Regions from separate parts of the Streptomyces lancefieldiae genome, predicted to be linked through region 3. Evidence: riboswitches for the same ligand, from Rfam matches in the RefSeq annotation. Region 3 holds a riboswitch; each other region holds the start of a gene.
What was found. A riboswitch is a leader RNA that binds a small molecule or an ion and turns the genes downstream of it on or off. The one in region 3 is predicted to bind cyclic di-AMP.

Region 1: it holds a riboswitch for cyclic di-AMP, as region 3 does, so the genes downstream of both, RM812_RS28770 (transglycosylase SLT domain-containing protein) here and RM812_RS33660 (M23 family metallopeptidase) in region 3, are expected to answer to the same signal.
Region 2: it holds a riboswitch for cyclic di-AMP, as region 3 does, so the genes downstream of both, RM812_RS01640 (M23 family metallopeptidase) here and RM812_RS33660 (M23 family metallopeptidase) in region 3, are expected to answer to the same signal.

Annotation. Positions count from the first base shown of each region.
Region 1 is NZ_JAVRFH010000037.1:7,172-16,626, forward strand. It holds gene RM812_RS28750 (ABC transporter permease) at 14-979, opposite strand; gene RM812_RS28755 (ABC transporter ATP-binding protein) at 966-1,949, opposite strand; gene RM812_RS28760 (LolA family protein) at 1,989-3,209, opposite strand; gene RM812_RS28765 (polyprenyl synthetase family protein) at 3,682-4,692, opposite strand; cyclic di-AMP (ydaO/yuaA leader) riboswitch at 5,405-5,572, shown strand; gene RM812_RS28770 (transglycosylase SLT domain-containing protein) at 5,577-6,068, shown strand; gene RM812_RS28775 (HAD family hydrolase) at 6,075-6,884, opposite strand; gene RM812_RS28780 (GNAT family N-acetyltransferase) at 7,162-8,226, shown strand; gene RM812_RS28785 (glycosyltransferase) at 8,271-9,455, shown strand, end outside.
Region 2 is NZ_JAVRFH010000001.1:307,434-316,888, reverse strand. It holds gene RM812_RS01670 (COG1361 family protein) at 1-696, opposite strand, end outside; gene RM812_RS01665 (hypothetical protein) at 999-1,415, opposite strand; gene RM812_RS01660 (MBL fold metallo-hydrolase) at 1,537-2,730, opposite strand; gene RM812_RS01655 (hypothetical protein) at 2,898-3,086, shown strand; gene RM812_RS01650 (TetR/AcrR family transcriptional regulator) at 3,146-3,766, shown strand; gene RM812_RS01645 (SGNH/GDSL hydrolase family protein) at 3,842-4,627, opposite strand; gene RM812_RS01640 (M23 family metallopeptidase) at 4,868-5,746, opposite strand; cyclic di-AMP (ydaO/yuaA leader) riboswitch at 5,751-5,908, opposite strand; gene RM812_RS42990 (GH36 C-terminal domain-containing protein) at 6,237-6,548, opposite strand; partial or broken gene RM812_RS42985 (hypothetical protein) at 6,623-6,802, opposite strand; gene RM812_RS01630 (tyrosine-protein phosphatase) at 7,121-7,918, shown strand; gene RM812_RS01625 (DUF6126 family protein) at 7,943-8,062, opposite strand; gene RM812_RS01620 (helix-turn-helix domain-containing protein) at 8,059-8,706, opposite strand; gene RM812_RS01615 (aspartate aminotransferase family protein) at 8,796-9,455, opposite strand, start outside.
Region 3 is NZ_JAVRFH010000053.1:7,326-16,780, reverse strand. It holds gene RM812_RS33695 (hypothetical protein) at 1-196, shown strand, start outside; gene RM812_RS33690 (DEAD/DEAH box helicase) at 525-2,807, shown strand; gene RM812_RS33685 (amino acid permease) at 3,013-4,548, shown strand; tRNA gene RM812_RS33680 (tRNA-Lys) at 4,701-4,773, shown strand; gene RM812_RS33675 (dihydrofolate reductase family protein) at 4,841-5,971, shown strand; tRNA gene RM812_RS33670 (tRNA-Met) at 6,027-6,100, shown strand; gene RM812_RS33665 (PP2C family protein-serine/threonine phosphatase) at 6,254-7,456, shown strand; cyclic di-AMP (ydaO/yuaA leader) riboswitch at 7,700-7,857, shown strand; gene RM812_RS33660 (M23 family metallopeptidase) at 7,868-8,896, shown strand; gene RM812_RS33655 (PrsW family intramembrane metalloprotease) at 8,992-9,455, opposite strand, start outside.

The DNA.
Region 1 (9,455 bases), on a different contig from region 3:
TACGCCGTGATGTCTACGCCGTGATGTCCTTCGCCGTGAACCGCGCCCAGGCGGCCGAGCCGAACACCGCCGCGTAGAGGCCCTGGAGGCCGAGGTTCTTCACCAGGTCGTCCCAGTAGACCGGTTCGCGCATCAGGTCGGCGAAGGACAGCCAGTAGTGGGAGAAGAAGTAGGGCTGGAGCGCGTCGAGCTGCGGGATCTGGTCGAGGATCTGGACGGTGATCAGCAGCCCGACCGCGGTCGCCATCGCCGCGATGCCGCTGCCGGTCAGGGTCGAGACGAACAGGCCGAGAGCCGCGACACCGACGAGGGAGGCGGCGACGACCAGGGCGATCAGCAGCGCCCGCCCCAGGCCCTCGGCGTAGGTGATCCGGGTGCCGGAGATGGTGACCAGGTCGCCGACCGGGAAGAGCAATGCCCCGACCGCGAGCGCCGAGACCGCGACGACCAGGGTGGCGGCGAGGCAGAAGGCGATCACCGTCGCGTACTTGGTGAGCAGCAGCCGGGTGCGGCCGGCCGGGGCGACCAGGAGGTAGCGGAGGGTGCCCGCGCTCGACTCGCCGGCGATCGCGTCGCCCGCGATGACACCGACCGCCATCGGCAGGAAGAACGGCAGGGTCGCGGCGAGCGCGGTGAAGACCAGGAACAGGCCGTTGTTGCTGATCTGCGAGATGAAGGCGGGCCCCTCGCCGCCTCCGCCGCCCCCTCCTCCGCCTCCGAAGGACGACCCGTCGCTCGTCTCGATCTTCACGGCGATTCCGACCAGGACCGGCACCGCGGCCAGCACGCCCAGCAGGGCGAGAGTACGCCAGCGCCGGAAGGTGATCAGCAGCTCGCTGCGGAGCAGCCCGAAGGACCACAACGGACTCGGGACGCGCACCGCCGCCCTCTGCGCTTCGGCCCCCGAAGCCTCCACCCGCGACGCATCCACCCGCGACGCCTGCGACGACTCCGCCCGCGACGCCTCAGCCCGCGACATCGAAACCCTCCCCGGTCAGCGCCACGAACGCGTCCTCCAGGGAGGCCCGTTCCACTCCGAAGCCGCGGACCCGCACGTGGGCCGCGACCAGGGCGGCGTTCAGGTCGGCGAGGTCACGGTCGGGTGGCTCCGCCGTCACCCGGTCCTCGGCGACGACGACGTCCCCGGCCCCCTGCTCCTTCAGCACCCGGGCCGCCTCCCCCGTGTCCGGCGTGGTCACCACCAGCCGCCCCCGCGCCCCGGCCGCCAGGTCGGCGACCGCGCCCTGCGTGATCAGCCGTCCCCGCGCCATCACCGCGGCGTGCGTGCAGACCTGCTCGATCTCGTCCAGCAGGTGGGAGGAGAGGAAGACGGTGGTGCCGTCGGAGGCCAGTTCGCGCACGAGCGCGCGGATCTCACGCATGCCCTGGGGGTCGAGTCCGTTGGTGGGCTCGTCCAGGACGAGCAGGCGGCGCGGCTGGAGCAGCGCCGCGGCGAGGCCGAGCCGCTGCTTCATGCCGAGCGAGTACGCCTTCGCCTTCTTGCCGGCGGCGGCCGCGAGGCCCACTCGCTCCAGCGCCGCCGCGACGCGCTCGCGCCGGGTGCGCGGGTCCGCGGTCGGGTCGGCGGCGTCGTAGCGCAGGAGGTTGTCGCGGCCGGAGAGGAAGCCGTACAGGGCCGGTCCCTCGATGAGGGCGCCGACCTGGGGCAGTACGGCGCGGGCGGCGCTCGGCACGGGCCGGCCCAGCACACGCGCGGTCCCCGAGGTCGGCTCGATCAGGCCCATCAGCATGCGGATGGTGGTCGTCTTGCCGGAGCCGTTGGGGCCGAGGAAGCCGAAGACGCTGCCCGCCGGGACGGTCAGGTCCAGACCGTCGACGGCGAGCTGTCCGCCGCGGTAGCGCTTGGTGAGCCCGCGGGTGGCGATGACGGCGTGCTCCGCGCTCCCCTGGTCCGGGCGCTCCGGCTCCGTGGCGGACGGTTCGGCCATCGGCTCCCTCTCCTCGTCGTCGTACGGGACGGACCCCGTCTACTGCGCGGCGTCGGCCGCCTTCACCAGTGCGTCCTTGGTGACCGCACCGGCGTAGACCTTGCCGTCGTCGGTGATCAGGGCGTTGACCAGGCGGGTCTTGAAGACCGTGCCCGAGCCGAAGTCGCCCTTGACCTGGTCGCCGAACGAGCCGAGGAAGCCGCCGAGGTCACCGCCCGCCGAGGCGGTGGGCAGGCCCTGACCGCCGGTGTCGAAGGTGGCTATCGCGTTCCAGCCCTCGCCGATGACCTCGAGGCCGTCCATCTCCCCGGCGAGGTCGCCCTCGGCCACCCGCCCGTGCTCCGGCGCCTTGGCCGCCTCGTCGGCCTCGTCGGCCTCGGTGACCTTCGCACCCTTGGGCGGGGTGAAGTCGAACGTCGACGCGGCCGGCTTCGCGAAGCTGACCTGCGTGAAGCCCGCGTCGAGGACGGCTGCACCACCGCTCGACGGGGTCAGCGTGAACTTCAGCGGCATGCCGGTCTCGGCGTCCACCGCCACGGTGATCGCGCCGACCGTGGAACCGTCCTGCTTGGGCTTGACGACCAGTCGGTACGCGTCCCGGCCGGCCACCTGCGCGGTGCCGTCGACCGTGACGGACGTGGTGTCGTCGACCGCCTTGAGCGCCTGGTCGGTGAGGTCCTTCGGGGTGGCCGGCACCTTCTTCTCCGGCTGCTCCGCGCTGCCGGACGCGGTGGAGTGGTAGACCTCGTTGGACTTGCTGTCGTAGCCCCAGACGTCCTTGCCGTCGTGGATCAGGCTGTACTCGGCGGCGTTCTCCAGCAGCGACAGCTTCTGCCGGTCGGGGCCGTCGGCGGCGACCCGCAGCGTGTGCGTGCCGGTCACCAGCTCGGTGAGCTTGGCCGACGGGTCGGCGGCCGAGCCGTCCTTGTCCCCGTCCGAGCTCGGACCGCCAGACATTCCGGACATCAGGCCGCTCTCCAGGCCGCCGAGGTCCGGCAGGCCCAGGTCCGTGCTGATCTTGACCGTGCCGGACAGCTGCTGGACGTCCGACGTGGCGATCTTCTCGATGAGCTGCTCCGCCGTGACCTTCGGCAGGTCGGGGTCCCCCGAGTCGGCGAGCGCGGGGACGAGTCCGATCGTCGCGGCCGCCACTCCCATCACCGCGACCGGGACGGCGTACCGCGCGGCCCTGCGCCGTCCGGACCGCAGGCCCTCGCCCGCTCCGGCGGTCGTGTTGTCGTCGGAATCGATCGATGCCATCTGTGCCCTACCTCCGTCGTCGGCGGCGGCTGTCTCGCGACCTCGCACTCGTTCACCCGTGAGCCGCCATTCTCACCCGAATCGGTGAGGATTGGTGTGTTCCGTGGTGACCATCTGACCAAATCGACCGAGCGGAATCGTCAGACCCCGGGCTCAACTCCGTGTACTCCTGCGGGATGACACGAAGGGGCGGCGACTCCCCCGGCCCGTAGGGGTGGGGTACACCGTCCGGTACCGGGCGGCGGAATACGCCGTCCACCAGGCGGCCGGACACGCCGGCCGCACCGGGTAGCGGGATACGCCCGCCGCACCGGGCAGTGGGACACGCGCCGATCCACACCGGGCAGTGGGCCATGCCGGCCGCACCGGCGGCGGGACACGCCGGTCGGCACAGGGCGGTGGACACGCCGGACGGCACCGGAAACGCGCTCGCACGGGGAACCCGTGACGCGGGTCACGGGCGGCCGGGCGCTCAGCCGGCCCGGTGCACCACGGCGTCGCACAGCTCCACCAGCGCGGCCTTGGCCTCGCACTCCCTGAGCGGGGCCAGCGCCGCACGGGCGTCCTTGGCGTACCGCACGGTGTCCCGCCGCGCCTGCTCCAGCGCGGGGTGGGCGCGCAGCAGCCGCAGCGCCTCCGCGTGCCGCGCGTCGTCACTGAGGTCGGAGTCCAGCAGCTCGCACAGGGCGATGTCCTCGGCGAGCCCCAGCCGGGCCGCCCGCTCGCGCAGCCGCAGCACCGGGAGGGTCGGGATGCCCTCGCGCAGGTCGGTTCCGGGTGTCTTCCCCGACTCGCGGGAGTCGGAGGCGATGTCCAGGACGTCGTCCGCGAGCTGGAAGGCGACGCCGAGGCGCTCGCCGTACTGGGTCAGCACGTCCACGACCGTCTCGTCGGCGCCGGACATCATCGCGCCGAACCGGCAGGAGACCGCCACCAGCGACCCCGTCTTGCCGCCCAGCACGTCCAGGTAGTGGTCGACCGGGTCGCGCCCGTCCTGCGGGCCCGCCGTCTCCAGGATCTGGCCGGTGACCAGCCGCTCGAACGCGAGGGCCTGCACCCGGACCGCCTCGGGCCCGAGGTCGGCGAGGATCTGGGAGGCGCGGGCGAAGAGGAAGTCGCCGGTGAGGACCGCGACCGAGTTGCCCCAGCGGGTGTTCGCGCTGGGCACCCCGCGCCGCACGGCGGCCTCGTCCATCACGTCGTCGTGGTACAGCGTGGCGAGGTGGGTCAGCTCCACGACCACGGCCGAGGGCACGATCCCGGGGGCGTAGGGGTCGCCGAACTGGGACGCGAGCATCACCAGCAGTGGCCGGAACCGCTTGCCTCCGGCACGTACCAGGTGCTGGGCGGCCTCGGTGATGAAGGGAACCTCGCTTTTGGTTGCCTCAAGCAACCCTTCCTCGACAGCCACCAATCCGGCCTGGACATCGGCTTCCAGAGCCTGGTCCCGCACGCTCAGCCCGAACGGCCCGACGACGGTCACGAGGGGTCTCCTGTCTGCTGGTGTCTACTGGCGATTACCTGGCTTGTCGATAGGTCGCTGCCACCACTCGAGCCAGCGTATCCGGTCACGTTTCGATCACCGCTAGCGCCCACCGTTACAGGCCGGTCGGTATCGGATCATGCGCGCTATGTTTTTGATCAGCTGATATGAGCAGATATTGATCGACATCACTCGAGGGTCTCGATACGGGGCACGGTGGCCGGAAGCCGCCACCGAAGATCCCATCACCGCTCCCCGGGGTCCGCACTCCGGGAGCGTCACCCACTCGGCACACACACCCCCCTCCCCCTCTCGAACGGATGCCCGCACAGCATGCGGGAACACCCGCAGGGGCGCGACACGAGACACGAGGAGCGGTCGGCCGGGCCGGACCGCCGGCCGGCTGCCGACGCCCTCACCACCGGCAGCCGGTTGACGCCCAGTTGGGCCTAATGCCCGATTTGCCACTCTTCTCGGGTCCCGTGAGTTGGCTCACGTCGCCCCACCCGTCGCCGACCCCGCCGCGAACCGTGTCTCCCCTTTGCCCCGTAAGCCAGTTGAGGCTTGGCAACCGCAAAGGATCAAGCACCCCAAACGCCCCAGAACAAGGTCAACAGGCACGTTGGGTGATTCCTGCACTTGTTTCGGACATGTGCTCTCGCATACGTTCCCGGCCAGTCGGGCGGACGCCGAATCCTGCCACCGCCGGACGCACAGTCATCCACCAACACACTCGCAGGCAGGAGCGGGGGACCCAGGTAAGTCGCCGCGCCGGTCACCACCGGAGCGGCTCGGGGTGAAGCCGTGCCCGACAGGGCGCGGCCGGGCACCTCCCCGCCCGAACCCGACAGCTCACCTCGCAGGCGTAAGGAGAGGGACTCAACATGTCTGCCAACGGTCAGAACCGTCACGCCCGGACCACCCGCCTCGCCCGCAAGCTCGCCCTGGCCGGCACCGGCGCCGCCGTACTCGCCCTGCCGCTCATCGGCGCCACCGGCGCGTCCGCGGCCACCCCGGCCGCCGCCACGACCGCCACCACGGCGACGACGACGTACCCGAACAACCTCGACGGCTGGATCCGGGAGTCGCTCGACATCATGGCGCAGCACGGCATCCCCGGGTCGTACGAGGGCATCCACCGCAACATCATGCGGGAGTCGTCCGGCAACCCGCTCGCCATCAACAACTGGGACATCAACGCCGTCAACGGCACCCCGTCCAAGGGCCTGCTCCAGGTGATCGACCCGACCTTCCGGGCGTACCACGTGGAGGGCACCTCCTGGGACCCGTACGACCCGGTCGCCAACATCACCGCGGCCTGCAACTACGCGGCCGACCGTTACGGCTCGATGGACAACGTCTTCGGCGCCTACTGAGCCGCACTAGGACATCGCGAAGACACGCTCGAGGACGACGGCCACGCCGTCGTCCTCGTTCGTCAAGGTGACCTCGTCGGCCACCGCCTTGAGTTCCGGGTGGGCGCCGGCCATGGCGACGCCGTGGGCCGCCCAGTGGAACATGGGGATGTCGTTGGGCATGTCCCCGAAGGCGATGGTCCGGCGCCGGGACAGGCCCAGGTGCTCGGCGGCCAGCGCCAGACCGGTCGCCTTGGTGATGCCGCACGGCTGGAGTTCCACCGTCCCCGGCCCCGACATCGTGACCGTCGCGAGGGAACCGACCACCGTGCGGGCCGTCGCCGCCAACTCGTCGTCGGACAGATCGGGATGGCGCAGCAGCACCTTGCTGATCGGCGCGCTCCACAGCTCGTCGCGCCGCTCGACCCGCACCGCCGGCAGCGTCGGGTGGGGCATCAGGTACCCCGGCTCGATGAGCGTCAGGCCGTCGACGCCGTCCTGGTCGGCCGCGGCGTACACCTGCCCCACCTCCGCCTCGATCTTGCCGAGCGCGGTCTCGGCCAGCTCCCGGTCCAGGGTGACCGACCACAGCATCCGGTGCGCGCCGGCGTCGTACACCTGCGCGCCCTGTCCGCACACCGCGAGCCCCGTGCAGCCGAGGCGGTCGAGCAGGGCCCGCACCCTGGGCGCCGGCCGCCCGGTCACCACCAGATGCCGCGCACCGGCCTCACCCACCCGCGCCAGCGCGGCCAGCGACCGGTCGGAGACGGTGTCGTCGCCGCGGAGCAGCGTGCCGTCGAGGTCGGTGGCGACGAGTGAATACGCGGTGCGGTCCATGATCAGAGAATACGGACGCCGCACCTGTCCGACTCACCGGCGATCGCATCCGAACGAGGACGCACGACTACGTACGACAAGGCGCGAGGACGGCGCGAGGACAGCCCGAACGTGTCCGAAACCTGTCACATCATCGGCTACAGCCGGTTAAAGGCCTGTGCACCGATTGGCAACAACATCTGCCGCTACCTACCCTGCGGGGCGGCCCCGGGGGTACCTTCCTGTTGTCCAGGGGGGACTTGATCGGGGGGTCGGGTTGAACGGCGGACGTGTACGCGTGCTCAGGCCACAGGAGCTGGGCGAGGGGGAACGGCAGCACTGGCGCGAGCTGCGCGCCAGGTCGACGGCGCCGCGCAACCCGTTCATGGAACCGGAGTTCACCGACGTCGTGGGCCGGGTACGGCCGCGGGCGCGGGTGGCGGTGCTGTACGACGGCGGTGAGGCGGCCGGTTTCCTGCCGCACGAACGCGGACCACTGGGCCAGGGCCGGGCGATCGGGCTCGGGGTGTCGGACTGCCAGGGCGCGGTGCTGCGCCCGGGACTCACCCCGGACACCCGCCAACTCCTGCGGGCCTGCGCCCTGTCGAGCTTCGCCTTCGACAACCTGGAGGCGGAGCAGGAGCTGTTCGTGCCGCACGCCGCCGAGGAACACACCGCCTACGTCATCGACGTGGAGAAGGGGTACGAGGCGTACGAGAGCGTGCTGCGCGCCCAGTCGCCGAAGTTCCTGAAGACCACCCTCGCCAAGGAGCGCAGGCTCGGCCGCCAGGTCGGGGACGTGCGCTTCGTGTTCGACGAGCGCGAACCGGCCGCGCTGCGCACGCTCATGGAGTGGAAGTCGGCGCAGTACCGCAGGACGGGCCGACGGGACCGGTTCGCGCAGGAGTGGATCAGCCGGCTCGTCGCCCGGCTGGCCGAGACCCGGGCGCCGGAGTGCACCGGCACCCTGTCCGTGCTCTACGCCGGCGGCCGACCGGTCGCCGCCCACTTCGGGCTGCGCTCGGCGACGGTCCTGGCGTGCTGGTTCCCGGCCTACGACCTCGACTTCGCCAAGTACTCGCCGGGGCTGGTACTGCATCTGCGGATGGCCGAGGCGGCCGCCGCCGAGGGCATCGGCATGCTCGACATGGGGCGTGGGGCTGCGGAGTACAAGGACTCGCTGAAGACCGGCGAACTTCCCGTGTACGAGGGATCGGCAACCCGCCCGGGGGCGGGGGCCGCGCTGCACTGGCTCGGCCGCGAACCGGCCCGCCGCGCGCACGGCTTCGTGCGCACCCGTCCCCGGCTGGCCTCGCTGGCGGCACGGACGTTGAAGGGCATGGCCCGGCTGCGCCGGTCATGACGGGCCGTGTGCGGCCCAGGGGCTTCGAGCGAGGGGGTGGGCGCGTGTCCCGAACGGCACGTGCGCGACAGGAGACGCAAGAGGAGATCGCCCGGTTTCTGAGCATCGGGCCGGTCCAGGTCGCCGAGCTGGACCTGGGCGCCGAGGCGGGGGGCCTCAGACCCGGGCCCGGCAGTCCTCCGGTGACGTCCGGCGCGGTCTTCGTGCTGGTCAGGAGGGACGGCCGGCCCGTCGGCACACTGCTGGGGCAGGTACCGGAGGGGGCTGATCCGGCTGAGGTGCTGGCGGGGCCGGCCGGCGCCATGCTGGAGGGGGCGCCTCACGAGGCGGTGCGCGGGGCGGCCTGCGAGGCCCACGGCGAGCCGGTGCCCGGGGCGGACGACGGGACGCTCGGCGATGCGGGCCGTGTGGCCAACGGCGAGGCGGACGACGCGAAAAGCGGCCAGGTGGCGCGCGGTGCGCCGCCCGCCAGTGTCGTGGTCGCCACCCGGGAGCGCGCCGGCCAACTCGCCCGCGCACTGGACTCGCTGCTCGCACAGGACCACCCGGACTTCGAGATCGTCGTCGTGGACAACGCGCCCGTGACCCGGGAGACCCGGGAGCTGGTCGAGCGCAAGTACGGCGAGCGGGTGCGGTACGTGTGCGAACCGCACCCCGGCCTCGCGGTCGCGCACAACCGGGGGCTCGCCGCCGTGCGGCGCGAGGTGGTCGCCTTCACCGACGACGACGTGGTCGCCGACCCGCGCTGGCTCACCGAACTGACCTCGCCCTTCGCCGCCGACCCGCGCCTGGGATGCGCGACCGGGCTGATCCTGCCCGCGCGGCTGGGCACCCCGGCGCAGGTGCTGCTGGAGAGCCACGGCGGCTTCGCCAAGGGCTTCACCCCGCGGACGTACGACCCGCGGCGACCGCCCGCCGACGAGCCGCTGTTCCCGTTCACCGCGGGACGCTTCGGCTCCGGCGCCAACATGGCCTTCCGTACGAACGCGCTGCGTGCGGTCGGCGGCTTCGACCCGGCGACCGGCGCGGGCACGCGCGCGCGGGGCGGCGACGACCTCTACGGGTTCGTCCGCGTCCTCGCCCAGGGACACCGGCTGCGCTACACCCCCTCGGCGTTGGTGTGGCACCACCACCGGGAGACCTGGCGCGACCTGGAGACCCAGGCGTACGGCTACGGCGCCGGCCTCACCGCCTACCTCACGGCGATCCTGGTGAACCGGCCCGCGCTG
Region 2 (9,455 bases), on a different contig from region 3:
GTACCGGGTCAGATCCGTCAGGCCGTACGAGGCGTACAGCTCGACGGTGAACCCGTTCGCGCTCTCGTTGCCTTTGTTGGTGACCTTGAACGGGATCGTCCGCTCGTCGCCGGGCAGACCCTCCTCGATGCCGGCGACGGGGTCGATGGCGAGGTCGGGCCCTGCGCCGACGGTGAGCGTGGTGTCGAAGCTCTCGTGCGGCGCGGTGAGCGTCCCGTCGGGGCCGCCGGTGGCCGTCGCCTCGTAGGTGATCCTGCCCTGCGCGCCGACTTCGGCACCGGCGGCCGCGCGCACCGTCAGGAACACCTGGTCCTCATAGTCGCCCCCGATCGTGGGGACCACGGGGATGTCACACACCGCGCCGGCGCCGCTCGGCGTGCAGTTGTCGGACCAGGTCACCTCGGCGACCCCGGCGAGGCCGGAGACGTCGACGGTGAGCCTGCCGTCGGTCACCGTGAAGTTGTCGTTGTCGTGGTAGATGCCGACGCCGAGGGTGCGGGACTGCGGCTGACCGCCGTCGGTACCGATCGGCAGCATCTGCTCGTACGGCGTGTTGATCCACAGCTGGTCGCTCTGCGGCGGGTCGTCGGCGGCGAACGCGGGCGAGGCGAGGCCGGCCGCCAGCAGGCCGGCCGCCATCACCACGGCGGCGCCGGATCTGAGACGTACCGGGCGTCCGGCAGATGACAGGCTCATTGCTACCCCCCAAGTGTGTGGAAAGGTGACTGATGTGCCAGGAGCCCCGGCACACCGGAAGGATCATCACACAGCAGGGAAACCCGGCGCGCCCCGGTTTCCAGCCCTGTTGGAGGGCACTCGGGACCTTGCACATCTCGGCACCGACTCGGCCACCTGCCCGTGCACGGGCGACGGTGCTGGCGATGGCGATGGCGGGTGAGTCGCGGTGGCGGGGTGCGTACTTGCCGGAACGGTCGACTTCACCGCGACGACGGCTGGAGCGGGCGACACCCATCGGCCCTCGGGGTCGCAGCGGGCCGTCACCGCGGGCCGGGTCGGCCAGCGTGTGCGAGTACCTCGCCCAGGTAGCGGCCGGTGACTCCGTCGGGGCTGTCGGCGATCTGTTCGGGGGTGCCGGCGGCGGTGACGCGTCCGCCGTGCACACCGCCGCCGGGGCCGAGGTCGATCACGTGACCGGCGTTGGCGATCACGTCGAGGTCGTGCTCGATGAAGACGACGGTGGCCCCGTTGTCGACCAGGCGTTGCAGTACGCCGAGCAGGACGCGGACGTCGAGCGGATGCAGGCCGACGCCGGGTTCGTCCAGGACGAACAGGGCGTCGCGCTGGTCGCGGCCCAGTTCGGTGGCGAGCTTCAGTCGCTGGGCCTCGCCGCCGGACAGGGCGGGGGGTGGCCTCGCCGAGGGTGAGGGACGGCAAGGGTGAGAATCGCTGAGCAATGGCTTCACGCTCCACGCTGGGCGCTCCGTCCAAGGCTCGCAGCAAACGATCCATCCTGCTCTTCAGCCTGGAGACGCTCCGCCGTCCGCACCGTCTCCCCCACCTTGTGCCCGACCGACGTCACCGCTCACCCGCGAGGTCGAGATCCTTCCTGCTCGTCTCGGCCACACCTTCAGTACCCTGGGGACGCCGCCAGGGGTGCGCGACCGGACCCGACACCGCCCGCCACCACGCCTCCACCGGCAGCTTCCCCGCAGGCTCGAACGGCTCGCCCGGCCGCGGGAACGCCACCGCCTGGCCGGCCTCCTCGGCCGCGTCCTTCGTCCACTCCCCCGGCTCCGCCCACGGGTGGGGTGCCAGGTTGAAGGTGCCCCAGTGGATCGGGAGCAGGACCCCGCCCGGCCGGCCTCCTTGGAGGTCGAGATGGGCTTGGACCCCCTGAGCAGGTGTCATGTGGATGTCCGGCCAGAACTCGGCGTACGCCCCGAGCTGGATCATCGTCGCGTCGAACGGGCCGTGGGCGGCGCCGATGTCCAGGAAGCCGTCGAAGTAGCCCGTGTCGCCGCTGTGGTAGACGCGGTGCTCCTCGCCGGCGACGACCCAGGACGCCCAGAGGGTGTGCTGGGTGTTGCGCAGGCCGCGCCCGCAGAAGTGCCGCGCCGGGGTGGCGGTCAGGGTGAGGCCGCCGACGCGCGTCGACTCGTGCCAGTCCAGTTCGCGCAGCCGGTCGGCGGACACGCCCCAGTGTTCGAGGTGGGCGCCGACACCGAGCGGCACCGCGAACAGGGTGTCCGTGCCGGCCAGCGCCTTGATCGTGGGCATGTCCAGGTGGTCGTAGTGGTCGTGGGAGATGACGACCACGTCCACCTCGCCCAGGGCGGCGAGCGGCACCGGGACCGGGTGCAGCCGCTTGGGCCCGGCGAACGGGAACGGGGAGCAGCGCTCGCCCCACACCGGGTCGAAGAGCACCCGCTGCCCGTCTATCTCGGCGAGCACGCTGGAGTGCCCCATCCAGGTCAGCCGCAGTCCGGTGGCAGGCGGCCGGGCCATGTCGGCGAGCGTGGTGGCGTGTACCGGGACCGGTCCCCCCGGGGAACGGCGCAGCCGCGACTCCCGGTCGAAATAGATCTTGGCGAACTCGCGGGCCGATCCGGAGGGCCGGGTGCGGGCGGTGCCTCCGGGGTTCTGGAACACCCCGTCGCGGAAGTGCGGCGAACGGCGGATACGCGCCATGCGCTCACCGCCCGGGTCGGCGCCGAAGGCCGCGGGCCGCGGCACGCGGAGCCCGGTGTGAGGGGAACGGGGGGCGGCCACGGTACCTCCTGGTGGAGTGGGTCAGGATCTCATTGTCGTCCTGTCCGACGTCACCTCGAACGACCGGTGTCACATTCGGGTTCCCTCCACCCGTCGTACCGGTGAGGGCGCCCCGCCAAAGCGCCCGGAACGGCACGGCACGACCGACGGACAGGAGGGTGGCCCCCATGGCCCGCGTATCCCTCACCCCGCCCCGGACGCTCCTCCTCCGCGTCATGGAGTGGTACTCCAGGCGCACCTACGGCAAGGTCCTCGACCCCGGCAAGGCGCCCGACCTCACCAGCCAGGGCTTCAAGGACTCCTGCGACCTGTCCGACACGGGCCGCGGGGCCGGTGCCGCCGCCGCGACGGACTGAATCCAGGGGCCGGAGGCGGGCGTCGCCGCACGTCCGGGCGCCTGTATAGGCTGACGGGCGTGGCGAGAGTCCGGTTGAGTGTGACGGAGCGGCGCGAGGAGCTGCTGTGCGCGGCCATCGAGCAGATATCGGCGCGGGGCGTGGCGGCGTTGCGGATCGCCGACGTGGCCGCCGCGCTCGGTGTCAGCAACGCACTGGTGCTCTATCACTTCTCGACGAAGGAGAAGCTGGTCGCCGCCGCCTTCGCGCACGCCGCCGAGGACGATCTCGCCCATCTGCGCAAGCTGCTGGGCCGCCGTACGTCGGCGCTGCGCCGCCTGCGGACGGCCGTGCGGTGGTACGCCCCCACCGGGCAGGCCAAGGGCTGGCGGCTGTGGATCGAGAGCTGGGCCGTGGCCCTGCGCGAGCCCGACCTGCGTGAGGTCGCGCGGGAGCTCGACCGGCAGTGGAAGGCGGCGATCGCCGAGGTCATCGCGGAGGGCGTGGCCGCCGGGGAGTTCCCGTGCCCGGACCCCGACGGCGCCGCCCTGCGACTGACGGCCCTGCTCGACGGGTTGGCCGTGCAGCTGACGTCGTACGCGGGCGCGGTGACACGGGCCCAGGCACAGGAGTGGACGGACGAGGCGCTCGCCCGGGAACTGGGCCTGGCACGGGAGGCGTTGACGGCATCGCCGCGATGAGCCGCCCGGCCCCGGGATCTCCGCTGCTGCGCCCCGTCCCCGTCTGCCTCCCTGTCCCCCGTCCCCGTCCCGCCTTCAGGCCACCGCGTCGATGCGCGACTTGATGTCGTCCGGCGACAGCGTCCCCTTGGCGGTCACGTGGTCTCCCGAGGACTCTCCGCGCAGCCGGCGTCCGATCCACGGCACCAGGTACTCGCGTGCCCAGTGCACGTCGTCCCGCCGGACGTCGAGGGTGCCGCGGGGCGGCAGCGGCGGCCAGGGCTGGTCCGGGTCGGCCGGGATGCTGAGGCCGAGGACCTGGCCCGCGCGCAGCGCCACACGTGTGTGGCCCTCCGCCGAGAGGTGCAGCCGGTCCGCGTCCCACGCCCTGCGGTCCTGGACGCTCCGGAGCGACCAGAGGTCGAGCACCGGGCAGCCGTAGCGGTCGGCGACGGCGCGCACGTGTCCGTTGTACGTGGCGATCTTGCCGCGCAGATGCTTGAGGACGGGCACCTTGCGGGTGTCGAACCCGGTCGTCACCAGGACGGTGCCGGCCGCGGCGGTCAGCGCGGACACCGCCCGTTCGAACCGCTCGGCCACCTCGTCGGGGTCGGTGCCGGGCCGGATGATGTCGTTGCCGCCCGCACAGAACGAGACCAGGTCCGGTGCGAGTTCGACGGCCCGCGGGACCTGCTCCGCCACGATCTGGTCGAGCAGCCTGCCGCGCACGGCGAGGTTCGTGTACGTGAAGTCGCCCTCGGGGCGCCGGTCCGCGAGCAGGACGGCGAACCGGTCGGCCCAGCCGACGAACGCCCCGTCGGGGCCGGGGTCGCCGACGCCCTCGGTGAAGCTGTCCCCCACCGCCACGTACGACCCGATCACTGCTCTGCTGTCACTCTTCGAATCGTCTGCCACATCGGCCCATGATTCACCGTGGAATGTGACCTACGCGACCGTAGGAAGGGGTTGACGGGCGGTGAGAAAAACCACGCCTAAAGTGTTCGTCAATTCCGGAATACGCGGAAGACCGACGACAGGCCGAAGACGGACCGTAGGCCGAAGGCCGGACCCGGGGATCGGGGTCCGGCCTTCGGTGGCGCGGAGGCCGCGCCGAAACCGGCGTCAGACCGAGACGCCGTGCGAGCGCAAGTAGGACAGCGGGTCCACGTCCGAGCCGTAGTCCGGCGTGGTGCGGATCTCGAAGTGCAGGTGCGGGCCGGTCACGTTGCCGGTGGCGCCCGAGAGGCCGACCTGCTGGCCCGCCGTCACCGACTGGCCGGCGGAGACGGAGAGCGAGGACAGGTGGGCGTACTGGGCGTAGTGGCCGTCGGCGAGCTTGATGACGACCTGGTTGCCGTACGCGCCGCCCCAGCCGGCGGAGACGACCGTGCCCGCGCCGACGGCCTTGAGCGAGGTGCCGGTCGGGACGACGAAGTCCGTGCCGGTGTGGTAGCCGCTGGACCACATGCTGCCCGACTGGTGGTACGGCGTACCGACGCTGCCGCCGGCGACGGGGGAGGTGTAACCGTTCGACGACTTCTCCGGCTCGGTGCTGTCCGACGCGGCGCTCTTCGGCGCGGTGCTCTTCGGCGCCGCGGGCTTCTCGGCGGACTCGTCCGCGGCCTTCTGGCCGATCGACAGCTCGAGGCCCGGGTGGATCAACGCCGGGTCGGAGCCGATGACCTGGCGGTTGTCCGAGTAGAGCTTCTTCCAGCCGCCGTCGACGTGCTGCTCGTCAGCGATCTTCGACAGGTAGTCACCGCTCCGCACGGTGTACGTCGTCGCGCCCGAGTTCTTCCCGGCGCTGTTCCCGGCGGCCTGCTCGGCCGTCGTCGGGAGGGACTGCGCGGCCTGCTCGGAGACGGACTGCGCGGGAGCGGCCTGGGCACCGGCGGCACCCATCAGCGGGAGGGCGAGCGCGGCGCCACCGGTTCCGGCGACGGCGAGGGTTCGGGTGAGGCGCATGGCCCTGGTACGGCGGTGCTTACCCTTCGCGGGCATGGCGGATTCCTCTCCGGCGCCTGCGAGGTGAGCTGTCGGGTGCGGGCTGGAGATGCCCGGCCGCGCCGAAGCGCGGCTTTACCCCGAGCCGTTCCGGGAACCGGAACAGGCAGTGGTACCTGTGGGTCCCCCGCTCCTGCCGGGTACGGGTGATGGATGAGTGGGGCTCCGGTCGGCGGCAGGATTAGGCGTCCGTCCGGATCGGTGGTGAACGTAAGGGACCAGGACTCCCAGGGACAAGCGTGACTTTCCTGGGGCGGGACTTTCATGTGATCCATTGCGGGAATCGCCGGTCACACTCCGTCGATTTCACATGCGGCCCTTCACGTAAACGGCCTTGAAAACCGCCAGAATTACGTGAGCATGACGAACAACGCACCGTCACGGATATGACGCTGCTCACCCGAGACCGCCCCAGCCTCTTTTATTCCAGAGCGAGTTGGAAGGAAGGCGTCAATTTCGGACAGAAGAGCCAAAAGAGTCAGAAGGCTCAGATGCGGCGCAGCCGGATGACCGTGGCGTCGAGGTCCCCACGCAGAGCGAGGCACACACCGTGGTGCAGCGGGACCGCCCCTCGATGCACTTCACCCGTTTCACGGCATGCGTACGGTGCTTCCGGGTCGAGCCCGCGCCACCTCGGCGCGGGTACGGGCTCGCCGTGGTGCTGGGCCTGCAGCCGGGCGAGGACGGCGGTCCCGTCGCCGAACACGTACTGCACGGCACTGAGCCCGCCCCGCGGAGGCCGCAGCCGGTAGAGGTCGCCGCGCCGCACGAGGGGCCGGATCCCCTCGTGGAGAGCCACCGGTCCCGGGCCTCGGCCGGCTCCGCCTCGGTCCACTTCGTGAGGTCGCCGCCGATGCCGACCCCGGCCATCGCGCTGACGAACCGGAAGCGCAGGGAGCCGACCCGGCCGTTGCGCATGGCGTTGGGGGCTGTCGGTGACCCAGGCGGCCGTGACCCGCGCCGGGTGGATCCGACTGAGCCCTCCTGGACGGCGAGTCGGTCGAGCGGGTCGGTGTTGTCAGACGTCCACACCTGGTCCGTGCGGGCGAGCACCCCGAGGCGCCGGGAGCGCGATGCGCGGGCCCCAGTGGAGATGCACGAGCTCGTCGCGTCCGGTGAGGTGAAGGGCGTAGGCGCTGCCCGGTCCGGTGCGGAGCCAGGTGCGGCCGTCTTCGGAGATCTCCGGCATCAGGCCCCCACAAGGAAGAAACGGATGCGAACAGGTTCGCTCAGATACCAACATCGTTGCCACTGGTGCGGTCCTCCCGCAATGCCCTGTGGACAACTCATTGCCCCAGGCAAGAGATGCCGTATCGTCGAGTGGCGCCCGTCGTCGAGCAGCGCCGGCGGGGCGGAGTGGGAGGAGCCCCCGTGACGCAGCAGGTCCCGTCGACCGAGCCCGAGCTGGCCGGTGTGCGCAACTTCCGCGATCTGGGCGGACTGCCCACCGTGGACGGGCGGCGGGTGCGGCAGGGGGTGCTGTTCCGCAGCGGTCACCTGGCGCACGCCACCGGGGAGGACACGGCGTTCCTGGCCTCACTGGGCCTGCACACCGTCTTCGACTTCCGCAACGCGGCCGACCAGAAGCTCGAGGGTCCGGACGTCGAGCTTCCGGGCGTGCGCAACGTGAACCTGCCGCTGAGCGATCCGGCCGACGGCGCCGAGTTCTGGAAGATGGTCCGCGACGGCGACCTCGACCAGCTGCGCGAGATCCTGGCGGACGACAAGGGCGCCCAGCGGATGATCGGCTCCTACCGCACGATCATCAAGGAGCGCACGGCGGAGCACTCCCGGGTGCTGCACGCACTCGCCGAGGACAGCGTCCCCGCCCTGATGCACTGCGCGGCCGGCAAGGACCGCGCGGGCCTGTCGATCGCGATCACCCTGCTCGCCCTCGGCGTCGAACGCGAGGCCGTCGTCGAGGACTACCTGAAGTCGAACGCCGCCCACCGCCGCTACAAGGTGCACCGCAGCAGCTCCGCCGCCTCGGCGTACTCCCCCGAGGTCATGGAGCTGCTCAACCCGCTGTTCGACGCGCGCGCCGAGTATCTGACGGCGGCCTTCGAGACCGTGGAGGAGACCTGGGGCGGGGTCGACGCCTACCTGGAGAAGGGCCTGCGGGTCACTCCGGAGACCCGGGAGCGGCTGCGCGAGCGGATGCTGGACTGAGCCACGCGCCCGGTCGGTCGCCGGCTACTTGGCCCCCACCTCGAACAGCAGGTACAGGAAGGCACCGAAGACGTGCCCGAGGGCGATGTAGATGAAGAGTCGTACCCACAGGGCACGCGGAAACTTGTCCTGAATGGCGCTCATGGCATCTCTCCGGGGGTCGGGCCGAGGCACAGCGCGGCCGTGGGGCTCTGCAACAGGGTGTGGACGAAGAGCAGCTCGACCCCGTCGGGGTCCCGTGCGGCGATCCGGTGCGGGGTCAGCGAGTCGAAGTGCGCGCTGTCCCCCTGCCCGAGCCGGTGCACCGTGTCCCCGAGGCGCAGCCGCAGCCGGCCCCTGAGGACATACAGCCACTCCTCACCGGGGTGCACCCGCACGATGTCGCCCTGGGAGCCGTGCGGCACATGGACGCGCAGGGCCTGCATCCCGCGGCCGGCCCCTCCCGCCTGCCAGTACGTCCAGCCGCCCGCCTCCGTCGGCTCCATGGCGTCGGCGCGCACGACGGCGTCCCGGTCGGCGGCCGTCTCGCCGAGCAGCTCCGAGACGGTCGTACCGTAGACACGGGCGAGGGAGAGCAGCATCGGCAGCGAGGGCTGGCGCTGCCCGGTCTCCAGCCGCGAGAGGTGGGCGGGCGACAGCCCGGCCGAGCGGGCCGCCACCTCCAGGGTGAGGGCGGCCCTGCGGCGCAGGGCGCGCAGCTGCGGCGCGACGACGGACACCGCGGCCGCCGCTCCGTCCGCCACGTCCGCCACGTCCGGCGACGGCGGCTCCGTCTCGTGCGAGGTCATGCCTCCATTCAGCCCGAGAATTACCCAGGAGGCAATTTTCTTGCCTCACAGGCAAACGCCGGAAGCGGAACCGCCGGCGGTCGGCGGCGTCAGCGGTTGGCCACCGCCTGCCTGACCAGGGTCTTGCCGAAGTCCCACATCAGGCCACCGCCGTTGTGCGCGTCGTCCATCACCTCGGTGAAGGCGTCGACGAACCGGTCCGCGTCCTGGGCGTCGATGATCAGCGGCGGGATGAGCTTGATCACCTCCAGGTGGTCGCCGGACACCTGGGTCAGGATCCGGTGCCGTTGCAGCAGCGGCACCACGACCATCTGCGCGAACAGCCCCTTGCGCGCGGCCTGCAGCATCGTCCAGCGGCTGCGCAGCTTCAGGGACCTGGGCCGGCCGAACTCGATCCCGATCATCAGCCCCCGGCCTCGGACGTCGGCCAGTAGCTCGTAGCGGTCCACCAGCTCACCCAGCCGGGACTTCAGCCGCCCTCCCACCGCCTCGGCGTTCGCCACGATCTCCTCGTTCTCCATCACCGACAGCACCGCGAGTCCGGCCGCCATGGCCTGGGCGTTGGACCCGAAACTCGCGGAGTGGACCTGGACCCGGTCCATCGAGGAGAACACCTTCTGGAAGATCCAGTCCTTGCCCAGGGTGGCCCCCACCGGCACATATCCGCCGGACAGCGCCTTGGCCACACAGACCAGGTCGGGCTCGACCCCGTCCTCGTGCTGGAAGGCGTAGAAGGTCCCGGTCCGGCC
Region 3 (9,455 bases):
CGAGCCGGCGCCCACCTGGACGCCGCCCGTGGAGCCACCGCGGACGGTGGAGCCGGAGCCGACGCCGCCCCAGGAGCCGCCCGCGTCACCGCCGCCGGAGCCGACGCCGCCGGAGCCGTCCTCGTCGGCGCACGAGCCGCCGGGGACGCAGTTGGCGCACCGGGAGCCGGCCCCGGAGGCCGGGGTGCCGGTGTAGGCGCGGAGGGGGTGCGGAAGCGGGCGTGGAGGGGGTGCGGGGGACGTGCCCGAGGGAGCTGCGGGAGTGGGCGCGGGCGGGGGTGCCGGAGAGGGTGGCGGCCCGGCTGAGCTGGGCATGTGCTACTCGGTTTGCGTTCGGGGGTGGGGAGTGCGTATGGTGGCAGATCGTTTGATCCCATTTGCCCGGCGCCACCGCAGAGCGCGCCGTGTGGCGCGTACTCTCCTTTGCCGTGGTGGACCGCATCGAGGCGGTCGTATTGCGAATCGCGATTCACGGAGTTGACGGGCGCGTGCCGACGAGAGACTCCGGAAGGTTTCGCATTCGCATGTCCATCATCAGTACTGATCACGTCGTCGTGCCCGAGAACGCCGACATCCCCGAGGGCCCCGAGGCCGTCGAGAACCCCGGCACCGAGGCGGTCGACACGGACGCCGTCGCCGTCGCGTCGGAGGCCGCCGAGGCCGCCGAGGCCGCCCCCGAGGTGACCTTCGCCGACCTCGGTCTGCCCGAGGGCGTCGTGCGCAAGCTCGCGCAGAACGGCGTGACCACCCCCTTCCCGATCCAGGCCGCGACCATCCCGGACGCGCTGGAGGGCAAGGACATCCTCGGCCGGGGCCGCACCGGCTCCGGCAAGACCCTCTCCTTCGGTCTGCCGACCCTGGCCACGCTGGCCGGCGGTCGCACCGAGAAGCACAAGCCGCGCGCCGTCATCCTGACGCCGACCCGTGAGCTGGCCATGCAGGTCGCCGACGCGCTCCAGCCCTACGGCGACGTGGTCGGCCTGCGGATGAAGGTCGTCTGCGGCGGTACCTCCATGGGCAACCAGATCTACGCCCTGGAGAAGGGCGTCGACATCCTGGTCGCCACGCCCGGCCGGCTGCGCGACATCATCAACCGCGGCGCCTGCTCGCTGGAGAACGTGCAGATCGCCGTTCTCGACGAGGCCGACCAGATGTCCGACCTGGGCTTCATGCCCGAGGTCACCGAGCTGCTCGACCAGGTGCCGCCGGGCGGTCAGCGGATGCTGTTCTCCGCGACCATGGAGAACGAGATCAAGACCCTCGTCGACCGGTACCTGAACAACCCGGTCAGCCACGAGGTCGACGCCGCCCAGGGCGCCGTGACGACCATGTCGCACCACATCCTGGTCGTGAAGCCCAAGGACAAGGCGCCGGTCACCGCGGCCATCGCCTCCCGCAAGGGCCGCACCATCATCTTCGTCCGCACCCAGCTGGGCGCCGACCGCGTCGCCGACCAGCTGCGTGAGTCGGGGGTGAAGGCGGACGCGCTGCACGGCGGCATGACGCAGGGCGCGCGTACGCGCACGCTGGCCGACTTCAAGGACGGGTACGTCAACGTCCTGGTCGCCACCGACGTCGCCGCCCGCGGCATCCACGTCGACGGCATCGACCTGGTCCTGAACGTGGACCCGGCCGGTGACCACAAGGACTACCTGCACCGCGCCGGCCGTACGGCCCGCGCCGGCCGCACCGGCACCGTCGTCTCCCTGTCCCTGCCGCACCAGCGCCGTCAGATCTTCCGGCTGATGGAGGACGCGGGCGTCGACGCCACGCGCCACATCATCCAGGGCGGCGCCGCCTTCGAGCCGGAGGTCGCCGAGATCACCGGTGCCCGGTCGATGACCGAGGTCCAGGCCGAGTCCGCGGGCAACGCGGCGCAGCAGGCCGAGCGTGAGGTCGCCCAGCTCACCAAGGAGCTAGAGCGCGCCCAGCGCCGTGCCACCGAGCTGCGTGAGGAGGCGGACCGGCTGGTCGCCAGGGTCGCGCGGGAGCGGGGTGAGGACCCGGAGACGGTGCTGGCCGAGGTGGCCGCGGCGTCGTCGTCCGAGCCTGAGGTCTCGCTGCCCGAGCAGCCGGGTCCCCGGGACGTCGACAAGGCCGAGCGCAGCGGCGGCAACGGCCAGGACCGCTACGCCGACCGCGACCGCGGTGGTCGTTCCTTCGACCGTCGTGACGACCGGGGCGGCCGTTCCTTCGAGCGTCGCGACGACCGCGGTGACCGTGGCGACCGTGGTGGTTTCCGCCGTGACGACCGCGGTGACCGTGGTGGTCGTTCCTTCGACCGTCGTGACGACCGGGGCGGCCGATCCTTCGACCGTCGTGACGACCGCGGTGACCGTGGCGACCGTGGTGGTTTCCGCCGTGACGACCGCGGTGACCGAGGCGACCGCGGTGGTCGCTCCTTCGACCGTCGTGACGACCGTGGCGGCCGATCCTTCGAGCGTCGCGACGACCGGGGCGGCTTCCGCCGTGACGACCGCGGTGACCGAGGCGACCGCGGTGGTCGCTCCTTCGACCGTCGTGACGACCGCGGTGACCGTGGTGGTGACCGTGGTGGTTTCCGCCGTGACGACCGTGGCGACCGTGGTGACCGCGGCGGGCACCGTGGCAGCGACCGCCCCTTCAACCGTGACCGTCAGGGCGACCGCCCGGGCAGCGACCGTCCCTTCAACCGGGACCGTCAGGGCGACCGCCCCGGCTTCCGCGCCGGCGGGCACGACCGCCCGTACGGCCGTCGTGACGACCACCGTGGTTCCTCCTCCTTCGGCCGCCGTGACGACAAGCCGCGCTGGAAGCGCAACGGCTGACGCCGGCAGCCGGACCGGCTGAGCGGTAACCGAACGCCGTGGCCCCTGCCCTGACGGGTGGGGGCCACGGCGTTTTCCGGTCGGCGCGTCGTGGGAGCCACGCGGGGCACGGCGCGTCCGGCGCGCGGACCGCTCCCGGGCGCTGCCCCGCTTTCGGCCGCGAAGTGACGCATGTCACGTCCTTGGTGAGGGAATCGCTGGGGGCATGACAGATGACGCCAAGGCGAGTGGGCTGTCGGACGAGGAACGGCTGGCCCAGCTCGGCTACACCCAGGTTCTGGCCCGCCGCATGTCGGCGTTCTCCAACTACGCGGTCTCCTTCACCATCATCTCGGTCCTCTCGGGATGCCTGACGCTGTATCTGTTCGGCATGAACACGGGCGGCCCCGCCGTCATCACGTGGGGCTGGGTCGCCGTCGGCCTGATGACCCTCTTCGTCGGCCTGGCGATGGCCGAGATCTGCTCGGCGTACCCGACGTCGGCGGGCCTGTACTTCTGGGCGCACCGCCTCGCGCCGCCCCGTACGGCGGCGGCCTGGGCGTGGTTCACGGGCTGGTTCAACGTGCTCGGCCAGGTCGCGGTGACCGCCGGCATCGACTTCGGCGCCGCTTCCTTCCTCGGCGCCTACCTGAACCTCCAGTTCGACTTCGAGGTGACGCCCGGACGCACGATCCTCCTCTTCGCCGTCATCCTCGTCCTGCACGGCCTGCTGAACACCTTCGGCGTCCGCATCGTCGGCCTCCTGAACAGTGTCAGCGTCTGGTGGCACGTCCTCGGCGTCGCGGTGATCGTCGGTGCGCTGACCTTCGCCCCGGACCACCACCGGTCGGCGTCCTTCGTCTTCGGCGAGTTCGTCAACAACACCGGCTGGGGCAGCGGCGTCTACGTCGTCCTGATCGGCCTGCTGATGGCCCAGTACACCTTCACCGGCTACGACGCCTCCGCCCACATGACGGAGGAGACGCACGACGCCTCCACGGCCGGCCCGAAGGGCATCGTCCGTTCCATCTGGACGTCCTGGATCGCCGGCTTCGTCCTCCTCCTCGGTTTCACCTTCGCCATCCAGTCCTACGAGGGCTCCCTCGCCTCCCCGACCGGCGCACCGCCCGCGCAGATCCTGCTCGACGCGCTGGGGGCCACCGCGGGCAAGCTGCTGCTGCTCGTCGTCATCGGGGCGCAGCTGTTCTGCGGGATGGCGTCGGTGACGGCCAACAGCCGCATGATCTACGCCTTCTCCCGCGACGGCGCGCTGCCCTTCTCCCACGTCTGGCACTCGGTGAGCCCGCGCACCCGCACACCGGTCGCGGCGGTCTGGCTGGCGGCTCTGGCCGCGCTGGTCCTAGGCCTCCCGTACCTGATCAACGTCACGGCGTACGCGGCGGTGACGTCGATCGCGGTCATCGGCCTCTACATCGCCTACGTCATCCCGACCCTGCTGCGCGTCCGCAGGGGTGCCGCCTTCGAGCGGGGGCCGTGGCACCTGGGGCGCTGGTCGCGGGTGGTGGGCGTGGTGGCGGTGGCGTGGGTCGGCGTCATCACGGTCCTGTTCATGCTGCCCCAGGTCTCCCCGGTCACGTGGGAGACGTTCAACTACGCGCCGATCGCCGTCCTGGTCGTCCTCGGCTTCGCCGCGACCTGGTGGCTGGCCTCGGCCCGGTACTGGTTCCTCAACCCGGACCACGAACGCACCAGGGCCCGCGCGGCGGCCCGCGCGAACGCCCCCGAGCCGGCGGACCCGTAGCCCGGGCCCCTGCGACCGCCCCGCCCGGCGCGGCGTCGTCCCCGATCCCCGACCCCCGGCCCCCGATCCCCGTTCTTCGATCGCCGATACCGGATCGGAGATGCGGCCACGTCGGGCTATGCTCGGTGTGGCAACATCACGCCACACCCCTTGGGCCCTTAGCTCAATTGGCAGAGCAGTGGACTTTTAATCCATTGGTTGTGGGTTCGAGTCCCACAGGGCCTACCGCCACGCCCCCAGCTCACGAGCACGACGAGCTGGGGGCGCCGCCGTCGCACCGCTGGAGCGCGCCATGCCCCTCCCGTACGTCCTGCTCTCCGCCGCCGTCTCCCTCGACGGCTACCTGGACGACACCGGCCCCGAGCGCCTCCTGCTGTCCGGCCCGGCCGACTTCGACCGGGTCGACGAGGTGCGCGCGTCCGTCGACGCGATCCTGGTCGGCGCCGGCACGATCCGGGCCGACAACCCGCGGCTGCTGGTCAACTCGGCCGAGCGGCGGGCCGCGCGGGTGGCGGCCGGGAAGCCGGAGTACCCGCTCAAGGTCACGGTCAGCGGGTCGGGGGAGCTGGACCCGGCGGCGCCGTTCTGGCACACGGGAGGGGAGAAGGTCCTCCTGACCACGGACGAGGGCGCCCGGCGGGCCCGCGTGCTGGGACTCGCCGCCGACGTCGTGCCGCTCGGCAGCGCCCTCGACTGGCGTGCGGCGCTGGAGTACCTGCACGCCGCGCGGGGCGTACGCCGACTCATGGTCGAGGGCGGGGGGACCGTCCACACCCAGTTGCTGCAACAGGAACTCGCCGACGAACTGCAGCTCGTCCTCGCCCCGCTGCTCGTCGGGGACCCGGACGCGCCCCGCCTGTTCGGGCCCGGCGCCTACCAGGGCGGGCGGCTCAGGCTGGTGGAGTCGCGGCGCATCGGGGACGTCGTGCTCATGCGGTACCGGCCGACCGCCCCGGGCACCGACGGCCGGGTCTCCGCGGCCGACCGGCACTGGCTGGCGCTCGCCTGCGAGCTGGCCGGGCTGTGCCCGCCGTCCGGGACGGCTTTCAGCGTGGGGGCGGTCGTGGTCGCCGCCGACGGTACGGAGCTGGCGCGCGGACACTCACGGGAGGGGGGCGACCCCGTCGTGCACGCCGAGGAGGCCGCGCTCGCCAAGGCCGACCCGGCCGACCCGCGGCTCGCGACCGCCACCGTGTACAGCAGCCTGGAGCCGTGCGCCCGCCGTGCCTCCCGGCCCGCGCCCTGCGCCCGGCTGATCCTCGACGCCGGGGTGCGCCGGGTGGTCACGGCCTGGCGGGAGCCGGACACCTTCGTGCCGGGGGCCGACGGCAGCGGGGTGCTCGCCGCGGGGGGCGCCGCCGTCGTCGTACTGCCGGAGTACGAGGAGCGGGCGAAGGCGCCCAACCGTCACCTGGAGGGGTAGGGAGATACGGATGTGCATTCTGCCCCCGAGATGGCGTACAGTGGAGACACAACGACGCGGGGTGGAGCAGCTCGGTAGCTCGCTGGGCTCATAACCCAGAGGTCGCAGGTTCAAATCCTGTCCCCGCTACTCAAGACCGAAGGCCGGAATCCATTGAGGATTCCGGCCTTCGGTGCGTTCACCCGGTCGGCCCCCGAAGGCTCGCCCCCCGCCCCCGCTCCGGGAAACCTGGAGAACGGGACGGCAGGCGGCGTCGACGTGCGGGGCGGCGGGAGACGAGTGGTGCGGCCAGGTGACGTGGCAGACGAGGGACCGTACGCCCGGGCCGGCGGCCGGCTTCCCGGCGATCCCGTGCCCGACCCGGGGCTCGGCGACAACATGGTGCTCCCGCCGTCCGCCGGGCCCGAGCGGCGGCGGCGGACCGCGTACGGGCGGACCCTCGTACGCCTGCTGCCCGTACTGCTGATCGTCATCGCCGTCCTGTACGACATCCTGACCCCGAGGTACTTCACCGCCGGGCCCCTCTACACGGCCGCGCCCCTGGTCGCCGCCCCGGTCTACTCACGGCGCGGCACGGCGCTCACCGGTGTCGCCGTGGTCGCCGCCGTGATCGGGCTCCAGCTCAGCAAGGGCGTCATCCACTACGTCGACTCCCTCACGGAGCTGATCACCATCGCGACGGTCGCGGCACTCGCCGTCCTCGTCAACGCCTTCGTGCGCCGCACCGACGAGCGCCTCGTCTCCGTCCGCGAGATCGCCGAGGCCGCCCAGCGCGCCGTGCTGCCCGAGCCCACCGAGCGGATCGGCGGCTTCGAGATCGCCGCCCGCTACGAGGCCGCGCAGGCCGACGCCTTCATCGGCGGGGACCTGTACGCGGTGCAGGACAGCGCGCGCGGCGTCCGGCTCATCGTCGGGGACGTACGCGGCAAGGGCATGGGGGCGGTGGCCGCCGTCGCCGTCGTGATCGGCGCCTTCCGGGAGGCCGCCGAGCAGGAGACGACGCTGGAGGCGGTGGCGCAGCGGCTGGAGCGGGCCCTGGCGCGCGAGGGCACCCGGCGGGAAGGACTGGACGCCTTCGAGGGGTTCACCACCGCCGTCCTCGCCGAACTCCCGCACGGCGACGGCGTGGTCCGCATCGTCAACCGAGGCCATCCTCCGCCCCTGCTGCTGTACGCCGACGGCACCCTGCTCCCGCTGCCCGCCCGGGAGTCCGCGCTGCCGCTCGGCATGGGCGAGCTCGGTGTGTGGCCCGACCGCGCGGACGAGGTCGACTTCCCCGGTGGGGCCACACTGCTGCTGTACACCGACGGTCTGTCGGAAGCCCGCGACGACCGGGGCGAGTTCTACGAGCCGCACCAGCGGCTGGCCGGTCGCGTCTTCCGGCATCCGGCCGAGCTGCTCGACACCCTGGCCGAGGACGTGCGCCGCCACTCCGGGGGCGGCATGGCGGACGACATGGCCCTGCTCGCCGTACGACGGCCCTGACCGCCATCACGGTTGGTGACGGATCGAGCGCCCTGCGCATAACAACTGACACACCGTCAGAAAGTGCTGGGGCGGGAGGTGCCACTGAGGGGCGGTCAAGTCGCCCCGTTTTAGCCGATGGTGAGGCTTACGTCCCCGCGGAATCCGTTAATGATCAAGTGGAACAGCTTGGAATCCGAGCCCCCCGTCTATTAACGTTCGATAACGCAGCGCGGTCGTCCCAGCCGTCACAGAAGGCGGCTCCGTGCGCACGCGCCGAATCCCGTGAGGGAACCGGGGAACCACCACCTTGGGGTGAATCGGGCGTATGACGCCGTGGAGACACGGCCGATATACGCGCGTAGGAGACCTTCCTGCTCCGAACCCGTCAGCTAACCCGGTAGGCGGAAGGAAGGAAAGGAGTACGCCCACGTGGCGTCCAACCGGCCTGCCCCCGAGGCCCCGTTCGTGCCGAGCCGGCACGACACCGAAACCTTCGGCCACGAAGGCCACCGTGCCGAAGAGGGCCCCTGGGAGGAGTGGAATCCCACCGAGGAGTCCATCCGCCCCGTACGCGGCCGGCACCGCGTCGCCAAGCAGCGCGGCGGACTCGCCCGCAGTTCCACCGTCCTCGGCGTCGGTGTCATAGCGGCCGTCGGAGCGGGCGGCATGGCCAGCGCGCAGGCCGGCAAGCCGCCGGTGCCGATCTCCATGCCGGACCTGCCGAACGTCGGCTCGCTCATCTCCGACGAGGAGCCGGAGCCGGAGGGCACCGCCACCCCGCTCAGCGGCATCGGCACGGCCTCCACCGACACCGCGGAGGGCACCACCGACGCCGGTGAGACCCTGCGGACCCGGATCATGGCGCAGGCCGAGCAGCAGCAGGCCCAGGCCGAGAGCAGGGCCGCCGCCGAGGCTGCGGCCGCCGCCGAGAAGCAGGCCGCGGAAGCCGCCGCCAAGGCGGAGGAGGAAGCCAAGGCCAAGGCCGCCGCCGCCAAGAAGAAGGCGGAGGAGGAGGCCGAGAAGAAGGCCGAGGCCGAGCGGCTCGCGCAGCTGGCCAAGCAGTACACGCTGCCGACCTCCTCGTACACGATCTCCTCCACCTACGGTCAGGCCGGCGCCTACTGGTCCTCCGGCCACCACACCGGCCTCGACTTCGCGGCACCCACGGGCACACTGCTCAAGGCGGTCCACAGCGGCACGATCACATCGGCCGGCTACGAAGGGTCGTACGGCTACAAGACGGTGCTCACCCTCGACGACGGCACCGAGATCTGGTACGCCCACCAGTCCTCCATCGGCGTCAGCGTCGGCCAGAAGGTCAGCACCGGTGACGTCATCGGCCGCGTCGGCGCCACCGGCAACGTCACGGGCGCCCACCTCCACATGGAGGTCCACACGAGCTCGGGCGCCGGCATCGACCCCATGGCGTGGCTGCAGAGCAAGGGCCTCACTCCCTGAGCCGCACTCTCCCCGGCCCTCGCCGCCGCTGAACCCCGGCGGTCCTGACGGAGACCCCCTCGACGTCAGGGCTGCCGGTCCGTGCGTCCGGGCGGCTATCGCTGGTCGGGGTGGGGCGGGGAGTACGGCAGGTACGGGTGGGGTGCGGGGTACTGCGTCGGTACCGGTACTGATGTCGGCACGGTAGGGGCGTGACCGTAGGGGCCGTACGAGCCGTGTCCCCCGTGTCCCGGCCATGGCCACGGCAGGACGGGAGGCGGAGGTGCCGTGACGCGGGCCGCGTGCTCCAGGGCCGGGCGTGCCACGTTCCGTCGGTGCCACAGGGCGTCCAGCAGTTCCCGCTCCCGTACGACGTAGTCGGCGCCCGCCCCGCCCCGGCGCCCCCGGTGCCGCAGGAAGGCCAGTGAGGTCGCGTACGCCTCGTACTGCGCCACCGCCCGCGCCGCCGGTTTCCCCGCGTACCGGCGGGCGTGCTGCCGGGCGATGCGACGGGCGCGCATCGAGCCGAGGGCGAACGGTTCCGTCGGCGCCAGCCACCCGGCCGCGACGTACGCGGGCA